Regions from separate parts of the Paenibacillus salivarius genome, predicted to be linked through region 2. Evidence: riboswitches for the same ligand, from Rfam matches in the RefSeq annotation. Region 2 holds a riboswitch; each other region holds the start of a gene.
The links. Region 2 has a riboswitch for thiamine pyrophosphate ahead of tenA (thiaminase II). Riboswitches for the same ligand answer to the same signal wherever they lie in the genome.

Region 1: it holds a riboswitch for thiamine pyrophosphate, as region 2 does, so the genes downstream of both, ACSFXJ_RS24985 (thiamine phosphate synthase) here and tenA (thiaminase II) in region 2, are expected to answer to the same signal.
Region 3: it holds a riboswitch for thiamine pyrophosphate, as region 2 does, so the genes downstream of both, ACSFXJ_RS02840 (ABC transporter substrate-binding protein) here and tenA (thiaminase II) in region 2, are expected to answer to the same signal.

Annotation. Positions count from the first base shown of each region.
Region 1 is NZ_CP195592.1:5,397,331-5,400,581, reverse strand. Features, by position in the region: gene ACSFXJ_RS24995 (NAD(P)/FAD-dependent oxidoreductase) at 1-347, shown strand, start outside; gene ACSFXJ_RS24990 (hypothetical protein) at 410-904, opposite strand; TPP riboswitch at 1,114-1,220, shown strand; gene ACSFXJ_RS24985 (thiamine phosphate synthase) at 1,331-1,969, shown strand; gene ACSFXJ_RS24980 (DDE transposase) at 2,068-3,251, opposite strand, start outside.
Region 2 is NZ_CP195592.1:1,296,917-1,300,167, reverse strand. Features, by position in the region: gene thiD (bifunctional hydroxymethylpyrimidine kinase/phosphomethylpyrimidine kinase) at 1-527, opposite strand, end outside; gene thiM (hydroxyethylthiazole kinase) at 530-1,372, opposite strand; gene tenA (thiaminase II) at 1,431-2,117, opposite strand; TPP riboswitch at 2,311-2,416, opposite strand; gene ACSFXJ_RS05710 (hypothetical protein) at 2,487-2,834, opposite strand; gene ACSFXJ_RS05705 (LysR family transcriptional regulator) at 3,112-3,251, opposite strand, start outside.
Region 3 is NZ_CP195592.1:632,487-635,737, forward strand. Features, by position in the region: gene ACSFXJ_RS02830 (ABC transporter permease) at 1-42, opposite strand, end outside; gene ACSFXJ_RS02835 (MTH1187 family thiamine-binding protein) at 39-332, opposite strand; gene ACSFXJ_RS02840 (ABC transporter substrate-binding protein) at 367-1,410, opposite strand; TPP riboswitch at 1,528-1,640, opposite strand; gene ACSFXJ_RS02845 (cold-shock protein) at 1,882-2,082, shown strand; gene ACSFXJ_RS02850 (cold-shock protein) at 2,182-2,391, shown strand; gene ACSFXJ_RS02855 (response regulator) at 2,729-3,251, opposite strand, start outside.

The DNA of each region.
Region 1 (3,251 bases), 1.5 Mb from region 2:
TGGACATCGATCACGTGGTCGTGAGCCATGGTTATGACCGCGATAAAGCGCTCCTGGAGAACAGCGAAGTGAAAATCGCCATGAAAAACGAATACGGCATCGACGGAACCCCGATGAGTGAAACCTCGGTCGAGGGAATCTACGCCGCAGGGGACATTTTGGCTCATGAAGGGAAGCTGCACCTGATCGCGGGGGCTTTTCAGGACGCCGCCAACGCCGTCAACAAAGCCAAGCAATACATTACCCCGGATGCCGAGGCGTATGGGATGGTGTCTTCGCACAACGACCTTTTCAACGAGAGAAACCGGGAGCTGAAAAAACAGCTGTTCATGTCGATGGCGGATTGATCCATTCTTGAACATCTTCAGGCAAAAAAGAGCAGCTCCAAAATGGCGGAACTGCTCTTTCCTTATTTTTTCACAGGTTGAAAGCCTTCCTCGGCCAGATACTCCCCGGCTTCTTCCCGGGTTTCAAACGCCATCTCCAGATTCAGCCCCGCATACAGATACCAAAGGTCATCCTCGTATTTAAGCGTCAGCACATTTCCCTTCGCATCGGTCCAGGTTCCGCCTGGCGTTTCCTTGCGCGGAGGTTCGGACCGGTCCCCGTTTGAAATCTCCCGACCCCCGGTTGCCAGGGAATCGATCGACTTTCGCACCAGTTCGCGCAGTTCATTTTCCGGCAAATCCCGGATGTTGACGTAACCCTTGTCATCGGGCTCGTAGCCTTCCAGCATGGCGGCATAAATGTAGCCGTTCCCGTTAGGGTGCAGGTGGTACGCTACCGTTTTTTTGTCGTGCACGCTTTGCTCATACTGATAATTGACCCGGCCCAGGGATACATTTTTTCTCGTCAGCTCGGGAAAGGAATCCAACACTTGCAGTTTTTGTTCAAAGGATAGCATCTTCGGCCTCCGGCACATAGAATTGATAGGTCGGAACTATGTATTCGGTACCCACAGATCCGGCACGATGTACAATCACAGGTTCCATTGTCCAGTATAAGGTTTCCGCCTTGGCGAAGCAAAGACAAGGTCATCCCGGATCCCGGATTGACATTTTTTTGAGACCGTGATAGGTTGGGGACAGCAATAAATACCAATTTCATACAACGAAAAACCACTAGGGGTGCCTTGCATAAGGCTGAGATTAAAGTGAACTTTAAGACCCTTGGAACCTGATCTGGCTCGTACCAGCGGAGGGAAGTGGCGTAACGGGAACCTGGCATTCGCGATCTCGATTCGTGATGTTTTGCCCTATACAACCACTTTCTATGGCGAAGGTGGTTTTTTTGTTGTCATGAAGACGATCAACGCGGGAAGGAGGCCGGGATGAAAAAGCAACTGCACGTCATTTCGGACGGGGAGCTGTCCTTGTCCGCGTTCGCGGGCATCGCAGCAGAGATCGAGCCGTTTGTGGACAAATTTCATATCCGGGAAAAGAAAAGGGCCGCAAAAGAAGTATATGAGGCGGTTCAGTCTTTGGTCGGCAAGGGAGTTCCCCTGAGCAAAATCATCATCAACGACCGGGCCGATGTCGCCAAGGCGGTGTGTGCCGGGGTACATCTTGCCTACCACAGTTTACCGGTCGACGTCGTCAAAAGCATGATGCCGACGCTCACGGCAGGCGGCTCGGTTCACTCGTACGAAGAGGCGGTGGATATGGAGCGCAGGGGCGCCGATTATGTGCTATATGGACATGTGTATGCGACCCGGTCCAAGGAGGGGCGGCCGCCGAAGGGGCTTGAGGAACTCACGGCCATCAAACGGGCTCTGCGCATACCGGTGTTGGCCATTGGCGGAATCAAGCCGGAGCATGTGGAAGAGGTGCTGGGCACAGGAGTGGACGGCATTGCCGTCATGTCCGGCATTTTGCGGGCGGAGGACCCAAAGAAAGCAGCCATGAAATACGCGGAATCATTAATAGGAGCTCGGATTAAACTGGGGGATTCGAGTTCGAGCGAGGGGTGATGAGCGCAAAAAATGAATACTAGCACGATAATGAAAGCGATTTTCATGAATGCGCATGCCAAAGAAACACAAGGTCCTCCATTTTTTAAAAATTGGGCTTATGCGGCAACAGATTCGTTAAGCCAATGCTGAATGGATGGCAACAGTTTTTGTTTCTTTGCTTCTTCGAACCATGCGTCAGCGTGCTGACACATGGCAATAAGATAAACTCGAATGTTCCAGTGACGTGAACTGCGGCCGCGCGAAGATTCCAACTTGTAATCAGTCTTCTGACGCTTAATGCAACGCTCAACGCCGGTTCGCATCGCGTAACGCTTTCTCCATTCCTTGCTATCACGGCGGATGCGTGGGAACAAGCGCGGATTATCGGCTGTCGACGTATAGAACGTTCTTCCGTACTCGGAAGGCGAACACGGAGTAGGACACTCCCATTTTCCAACTTTGGCGGGGCAGCGCCACTTGATACGCTGCCGCCCCGGACACTTGCCCCAGCAGGACATCTTGCGACCAATGGGGCAGACGGGAACACCATCGGAGTTTATTTTCATTTCATTGTATACCGTATGCCCGGAACGCCTGAGATTCAGGTCGATGATGCTGCTAACATCATCATGTTCCAGCATGGTATAGATCGGGAGGGCGTCGTGGGCCGAATCCAAGATCGCCTCTCCCACCTTCCAATCCGCGTACCAGTAGCGAAGTTCGCGGTAACCGCAAATCCACGATACGGCATCGTGTTGGCTGGCGCGAAACAATCGCGGATACACGGGCAGATCATAGGCGCTGTCCGCGGCGGTAAACATGTAAAGCGTGCGTCCGTAGTAATACTTCTCGCGGTAGCTGTCCCAGCCCCAATCTGCATCGGGATCGGAAAATTGCCGTTTGCAGGTACATTTCCAGTTGCCCGACTTGCGGCAATCGCAAAGGAATTTACCGAAGGAACGCGCCCCGGCTTCAACTGGAGATCCATCGCCGATGACGCGAAAAGCGTTCGTATCACCGAGCAATCCCTTTGCCGCGGAAGGTGCGACAAACATGGTTTGAAACAATTGCTGCAACAGGTCGTGCTCCTTGGGGGCATAGTGGATTTTGCCCTCGCGCAGGACGCGGGAGACGAGCCTCTCCGTAATTTTTGGGTTTTTGGGTTCCTGCTTTTCATTCTTCTTGCCTTTCTTTCGCGGCTTCTTCAGGCGACGTTTGATGCGCCCAGTCTTATGCGGCTTGGATGCCCGCCAAAGCCGGGGGAAAAAGTCGTAGAACGTCCCGACGCCCGGCGACTCGC
Region 2 (3,251 bases):
CTCGCGATCCGCCAAGCCGCTTCCTTCCGGTCTTCCATCGACCGGATCGCCATGCCCGACAGCGCCTCCGCCTCCGGAATGTTCGGCGTAACGATCATCGCGAGCGGCAGCAGTTCCTCCTTCAGCGCCCGGACCGCTTCCGGCAGCAGCAGCTCCGCGCCGCCCTTCGCGATCATAACCGGATCGACGACGACCCGGTCCCAGCCGAAGCGCCGGATTTCGGCCGCAACGGCGCGAATGATGTCCGCGCTGAACAGCATGCCCGTCTTGAGCGCGTCGACGCCGAGATCCTCGCCCACGGCGGCGATTTGCTCGGCCGCCGCCTCGGGCGGCAGCGGATAAACGCCGCTGACGCCGAGGGTATTCTGCACGGTCACCGCCGTGATCGCCGACATGCCGTAAACGCCAAGCTCCTGAAACGTCTTGAGGTCGGCCTGGATACCGGCTCCTCCGCCGCTGTCCGATCCGGCGATCGTCAACGCCCTGCCAGTGAAGTCCTTCCCCGTCCCGGTGATGCTCATGCTCATACTCATACAGCTCCCCCGGTTGTCGCCGTCTCGATGTCGCGGACGGCGGCATAGCCTTTGAGCGAATGCGGATGCAGCTTCGCAAGTTCATCCAGGAAAGCAATCTGGAAGCTGCCCGGACCGAAGGCCGCCGTACGCTCTGCCGCACGGGCCGCTGCCGTTCCGTAAAAGGCCAGTCCTGCCGTCCCGGCAAGCAGCATATCCGGGCAAACCGCCGCAAAAGCTCCGAGCACCGACGTCAGCAAGCATCCCGTGCCGGTCACTTGGGTCAGCAGCGCATCCCCGCCGCTAATGCCGCGGCAAGCCGTCCCGTCGGCAATCACATCCTCCCGTCCGGTGATCGCCACGACCGCGCCGAACTGCCGAGCGGCCCTTACGGCGAGGGAAGCATTCTCGTAGGTGTCGCTATCTCCGGCGTCAACCCCTTTGATGACGCCTCCTTCTCCAAGAAGGTTCGCGACCTCCGCCGCATTGCCGCGTACCAGCGATACGTGGACCTTGCTCAGTATTCTTAGCGCGGATTCCGTCCGGAACCGGGTCGCCCCGGCCCCGACCGGATCGAGCAGCACCGGCACGCCGTGCTCGTTCGCCGACCTTCCGGCGACGATCATCGCGTCGATCAGTTCGCTCGATAGCGTGCCGATGTTCAGCACAAGCGCGCCCGCGATTTTGGCCATATCCGCGACTTCTTCCGGCGCATAGGCCATGACCGGCGAGGCGCCAAGGGCGTAAAGGCCGTTCGCAGTAAAGTTGGTCACCACGACATTCGTCATATTATGAACGAGCGGTTTCGTATTTTGCACCTGCGTCAGCAGGGCGGACAACTCTTTTTCCAGCATGCTCATGTCCGTTCAAACCCCATTTCCCAAGCTATTTTTCACTCGTCAAAACCTCGTAGTCGCATCAATATACAGCAGCCGCAAGCGGCACCGGCCATTCTTCGAGCTTGTAGGCCATATCCCAGAACATGTACTCCAACTGACAGCTGTGCACAAAATACTCCTTCATCCGCCCGCGCTCCGCCTCGGTGGCCCCTTCGGCCCACGCATCGACCAATTGGCGGAACTTGCTTGTCGCGCCTCCCGCCGTGTTCCCGTAGAAATGGATCCATTCGTAGAACGGATGCCCCTCATCCGGCCGTACTTCGTCCATCAATTTTCTCCCGATTTCCAAATAGGTCCACGGGCAAGGCAAAAGCGCGGCCATGATCTCCCCGAGGCTTCCCTCATGCGCGACCGTCAGCATATGCCGAATGTAATGATGGGCGCTTGGCGCAAGCGGAAATCCTTGCAGGTCTTCATAACGAACCCCCGCAACATTGCAAAAATTCCCGTGCGGATGGATTTCCCGGTTCAGGATAAAAGAAATTTGCTCGTTGAACATGGCGATGTCCTCGCGGTTCGCGCATTTTGAAATGGCCACCCCGTAAATCCGCATGTATGCATTCAAATATTCGGAATCCTGTTTGACGTAATGAATCAGCTGCTCTCTTCCGAGGTTGCCCGACGCAATCCCCTGAACGAACGGATGCTCGAATATCGCCTCGAACAACCCGTCCGTCTCCTTGCGCAATTCCTCCGTAAAGCTCATGTTTTCTCCACCTTTCAAGATTAGAGTCAAATGAAAGATCAGGAAGCCCTGGGAAGGAGGCGGCGGATCCCCATGTCCCGATTCCATGCACTATAAACCGGGTTTGATCACACCAAAAAAGCCGCCCCGAAAACGGAGCGGCTCATACATATCGCTAGCTAACAACCAAACGGCAAGTCGTCTGCAGATACAGCTAAGACCGGCTCCACTTTCCTACGCTAGTACGAACTAGATCAGGTTCAAAGGGTCCAAGATTTGTACTCTTGTCTCAGCCGCCGACGGCTCCCCTAGTGGACTTCCTATTCTATTGTTTACTAATGTACCCGGGTTTGCAAATTCTGTCAATTCAAAATCAATTTAAAACTTCGGCTACTTCTTATCTACTTGCACGAGAGTTATATTTTTTAGCGTATAGGTGTCTTTCAGCTTCTCGTCAGGGATCACCTTCAGCTTGACCAGGCTCGCGATCTTGGAGGAGTCGGGTTTGGAAAGCATCCGCCACAATTCCGGATCGGGCAGCGCCTCGTACAGCTTATGCTCATCGTATTCCCTGCGCTGCTGCTGGACGAGCTTGACTTCATGTCCGCCGACTTCAAGTTTCGTCACATTCCGCTCGCCGCAATAATCCAAAATTTCCTGCCGTAAGGATGCAAGTTCCTGTTCCAGCTCCTTTTGAGCTTGCTTGATTTCATAAAACCGCTCTACGATCTTGTCCATCATCGTCACGCTCCTTCATATCCCATGGATATGCGGAAGGGGCTTGGATTAGCCCATTTGACGCGCGGTTCATTGGTAATAAGGGCCATTTTGGGCCTTATTTCGTCGTTTTGGGTTTGTAGTCGTAAAATAGGGCCCTTTTACGTCCTTATTTTCCGGAAAGAGCGCAAAATTCTGGTCATCGGGTGCCTTCTTCTCAAAATAAGGCCCTTTTGGGCCGCTATTTGGATGGAATAGATCCTTTTCCGCAAAATAAGGCCCTTTTATGTCGTTATCATCATACCGCCGAGCCGTTCAGATCCCCGCCGCTTTCGGCAAAGCCTGCATCCTCTGCATGATCCGACGCCTCCGAAGGGCCGACCGACGCCTCCAAAGCCCGGACATAGGCCAGCGCCAGCTCGGAAAGGGTCGCATGTT
Region 3 (3,251 bases), 660 kb from region 2:
GAGGGGCGGCCATATGCTTTTTAAGAGCCGGCTGAGCTTCATGGACGATACTTCTCGGTCAGCTTGTCCATGCTGGCGCCTTCCGGATTGTACAAAATTTTGATCTGGGAGATCACTCCGTTGCTGCCGAACTCCACGACCGCTTCATTCATACGTTTGACGATGGCCAGCAGTTCATCCAGATCGCCCTCCATGGTCGTCTCCAGCGGATTCACCTGATATTTCACCCCGGAGGCTTGAATGACCTCGATTGCACGGTCGACATAAGGAATTACATCCTCACCGTTCGGGGTTTTCGGAATGATTTGAATGCTTAACAGTGCATTTGACATAATCGATCATCCTTTCATCGGTTATTCGGATCAGTTATTCGGGCAAAAATTCATTCGTAAATGCTTTATCCGTATCCAGCGGCTTTTCGATCAGACCGCGTTCGTGCATCCAGTCGGAATAGTTTTGCCAAACTTCGCGTTTTTGCTCTCCCCAACGGGCGGCGTCATCCTTGTATTTCGGGCTGAGCCATTTTTGGCTGGCGGCGACAAGATCCTTATCCAGCTCGGGCACGGCTTTTATAAGTATGTCTGTCGACTCCTCCGGATGGTCGATGGTGTACTCGTAGCCTTTGGTTGTAGCCCGCATGAAGGCCTTGACCAGCTCGGGATCCTCAGCGATCGTTTTCTCGTTCGTGACGATGACCGGCGTATAGTAATCCAGGCTTTCGGAATAATCCTTGACGAATTGCATATCCAGCGGTTCTCCGCGAAGGTCGGCCTCGATTCCCGTCCATGCGTAGAATATCCAGGCAAAGTCGATATCCCGTTTCACGGCCGTAAAATAATCCGCTTCCCCCATATTGACGAATTTCACCTTGTTTACATCGGCTCCGCTCTGGTCCATGATCGATTTCAGAATCGCCTCCTCGACCGGTGAGCCCCAGCCGCCATAGGTTTTTCCTTCATAATCCTTCGGAGATTTGATGTTCCGGTCCACCGGTGCGGCAAAGCCGGACGTGTTATGCTGAATGACCGCGGCGATGGAAACGAGCGGGAGCCCTTGAATTCTCGCTTGGGTCACGCCTTCCTGGTAACTTACGCCAAAGGGAACTTCACCCGAGGCAACCATGGCGTCGGCACCGGCGGAGCCCGGCAGGATGATATCGACGTTCAGGCCTTCTTCTTCGTAAAAACCTTGCTCCTTGGCCACGTAGAAACCGGTGTGATTCGTATTGGGGCTCCAGTCGAGCAAAATCTTGACGTCTTTCAGGGAGGCGGGTTGTCCGTTTCCGGATGCGCCGGCGCCGTTTTTCGCTGCGTTGTTTGCCTTTCCGTTGTCCTGTCCGCAGGCCGTAAGGGCTACGAGCAGTACGGTGCACAGCGCAAGCCATGCCGATTTTTTAAGTCTCACCATCATTCTCTCCTTCATTTGTTCGGAAATTTCCGCAGGTTGCAATCTGGCAGTTCCGGCCAACAAAAAAAGCGCCCCGGATCGGGACGCGTAGGTTTAGGTTCATGGCTATGAATGGATAAGTTCATGGCTAATCATTCTTCCTACGCTGGCATTACCCAGATCAGGTTAAAGGGTCAGTATCTTGCGGGATACAATCTCAGCCGGCCGAATTTCCAGCTCCCCTGAACTATTATGCTGCGGATTACAATTGTCATTATAGTCCGGCATCCCAAATCTGTCCAGCAGGGGAGTGGAGGGACTACGGGCGATTTGCTTTTTTATCCAGATGAGCGTATAATGAGGTTAATTAAGTTTGGAGAAGTGATATTCACGTATTGAAAAGAGTGTCAATTTCTAAAAATGAACTTTTTTCAATATGTGAATTTTTTTATGTAAAAAAGGAGCATGTTAATAATAATCAAGGAGGTAACTTTCATGGAAACTGGAACAGTGAAATGGTTCAATGCCGAGAAAGGTTTCGGCTTTATCGAAGTGGAAGGCGGAAATGACGTATTCGTACATTTCAGCGCAATCCAAGGCGATGGCTTCAAAACGCTTGACGAAGGTCAACGCGTACAATTCAGCGTCGTTCAAGGCAACCGCGGACCGCAAGCCGAGAATGTCGTAAAACTGTAATGCAGGCACAAGCTGCTCTTAACGCGTGCGTTAAGGGCAGCTTTTGTTTTTTTGAGGGAGTGATCGTTCACCCCGCAATATCTTTTTTGGGAGGTTATCATGAACTACCGTAAAAAAACGATCGAAGAAGTTCCTGAGGAGAATACCACGGTTTGGTCTTGCGTTAGCGAGGATTGCAACGGATGGATGCGGGATAACTTTACGTTTGATTACAATCCGGTATGTCCGCTGTGTTCCTCTGAAATGGTAAAGGGAACGAAGATGCTTCCGCAGCTTATTAACACCACTTCCATGAAGACGGGCCAATAACCGCTCCGAAAAAATAAATCGATAACCATGGCTGCCTGCTGAGGCGGCCTTTTTTATGTTGAATAGACCATGGCCGGGGTCACCGAGCCCCCGTTGGAAAAAATCCAATGAACTCTCTATGGTATGGTTACAACTCGGCACTCCATTGGAAAAAATCCAACGATGTTGAACCATCGGCACCCGTTTTGATGAAAAAGCACGTGTTTGATTGGATATTATCCAATGAAGGCCCTGTTTTCGCCCTGATTTGGGAGAAATGGTTGGATTTTTTACAACGAAGGGTGTTCGGAGCGTGCGTGATGCGTTTAACGCGCCCGCCGCGTTTACCGGCGATTCGTTAAGCCCCGCTCCGGCTTTTCCAGTACAGGATGGCGATTTGCGTGCGGTCCCGGACGCCCAGCTTGCCAAGGATGTCGGTGACATAATTTTTAACCGTGCCTTCGCTTAAAAATAACTGGGCGGCGATCTCCTTGTTGGACATGCCGTCGGCGATCAAGCGGACCACGTTTTGTTCCGCCGCCGTTAGGCCGGCCGCGGCAAACCGGGCTTCCGGAGGGGAAGAGGGGGCTTGGCGCAGCAGGCCCGTCAGCTTCCGCGCGACGTCCGGGTGGATGAGCATGTTTCCGCTATGCACGGTTTTGATGCCCTGAATGATCCGGTCGGGAGGGATATTTTTAAGCAGATATCCGCTGGCTCCGTTACGGAGCGCCTCAAGAATATATTCATCGTCATCGAACGTCGTCAGCATCAATACGGAAATGTCGGCAGAGATCGCTTTGATCTTCCGGGTTCCCTCCACGCCGTCGCATTCCGGCATGCGGATATCCATCAGGACGACATCCGGATGGGGGCCGCGCGCG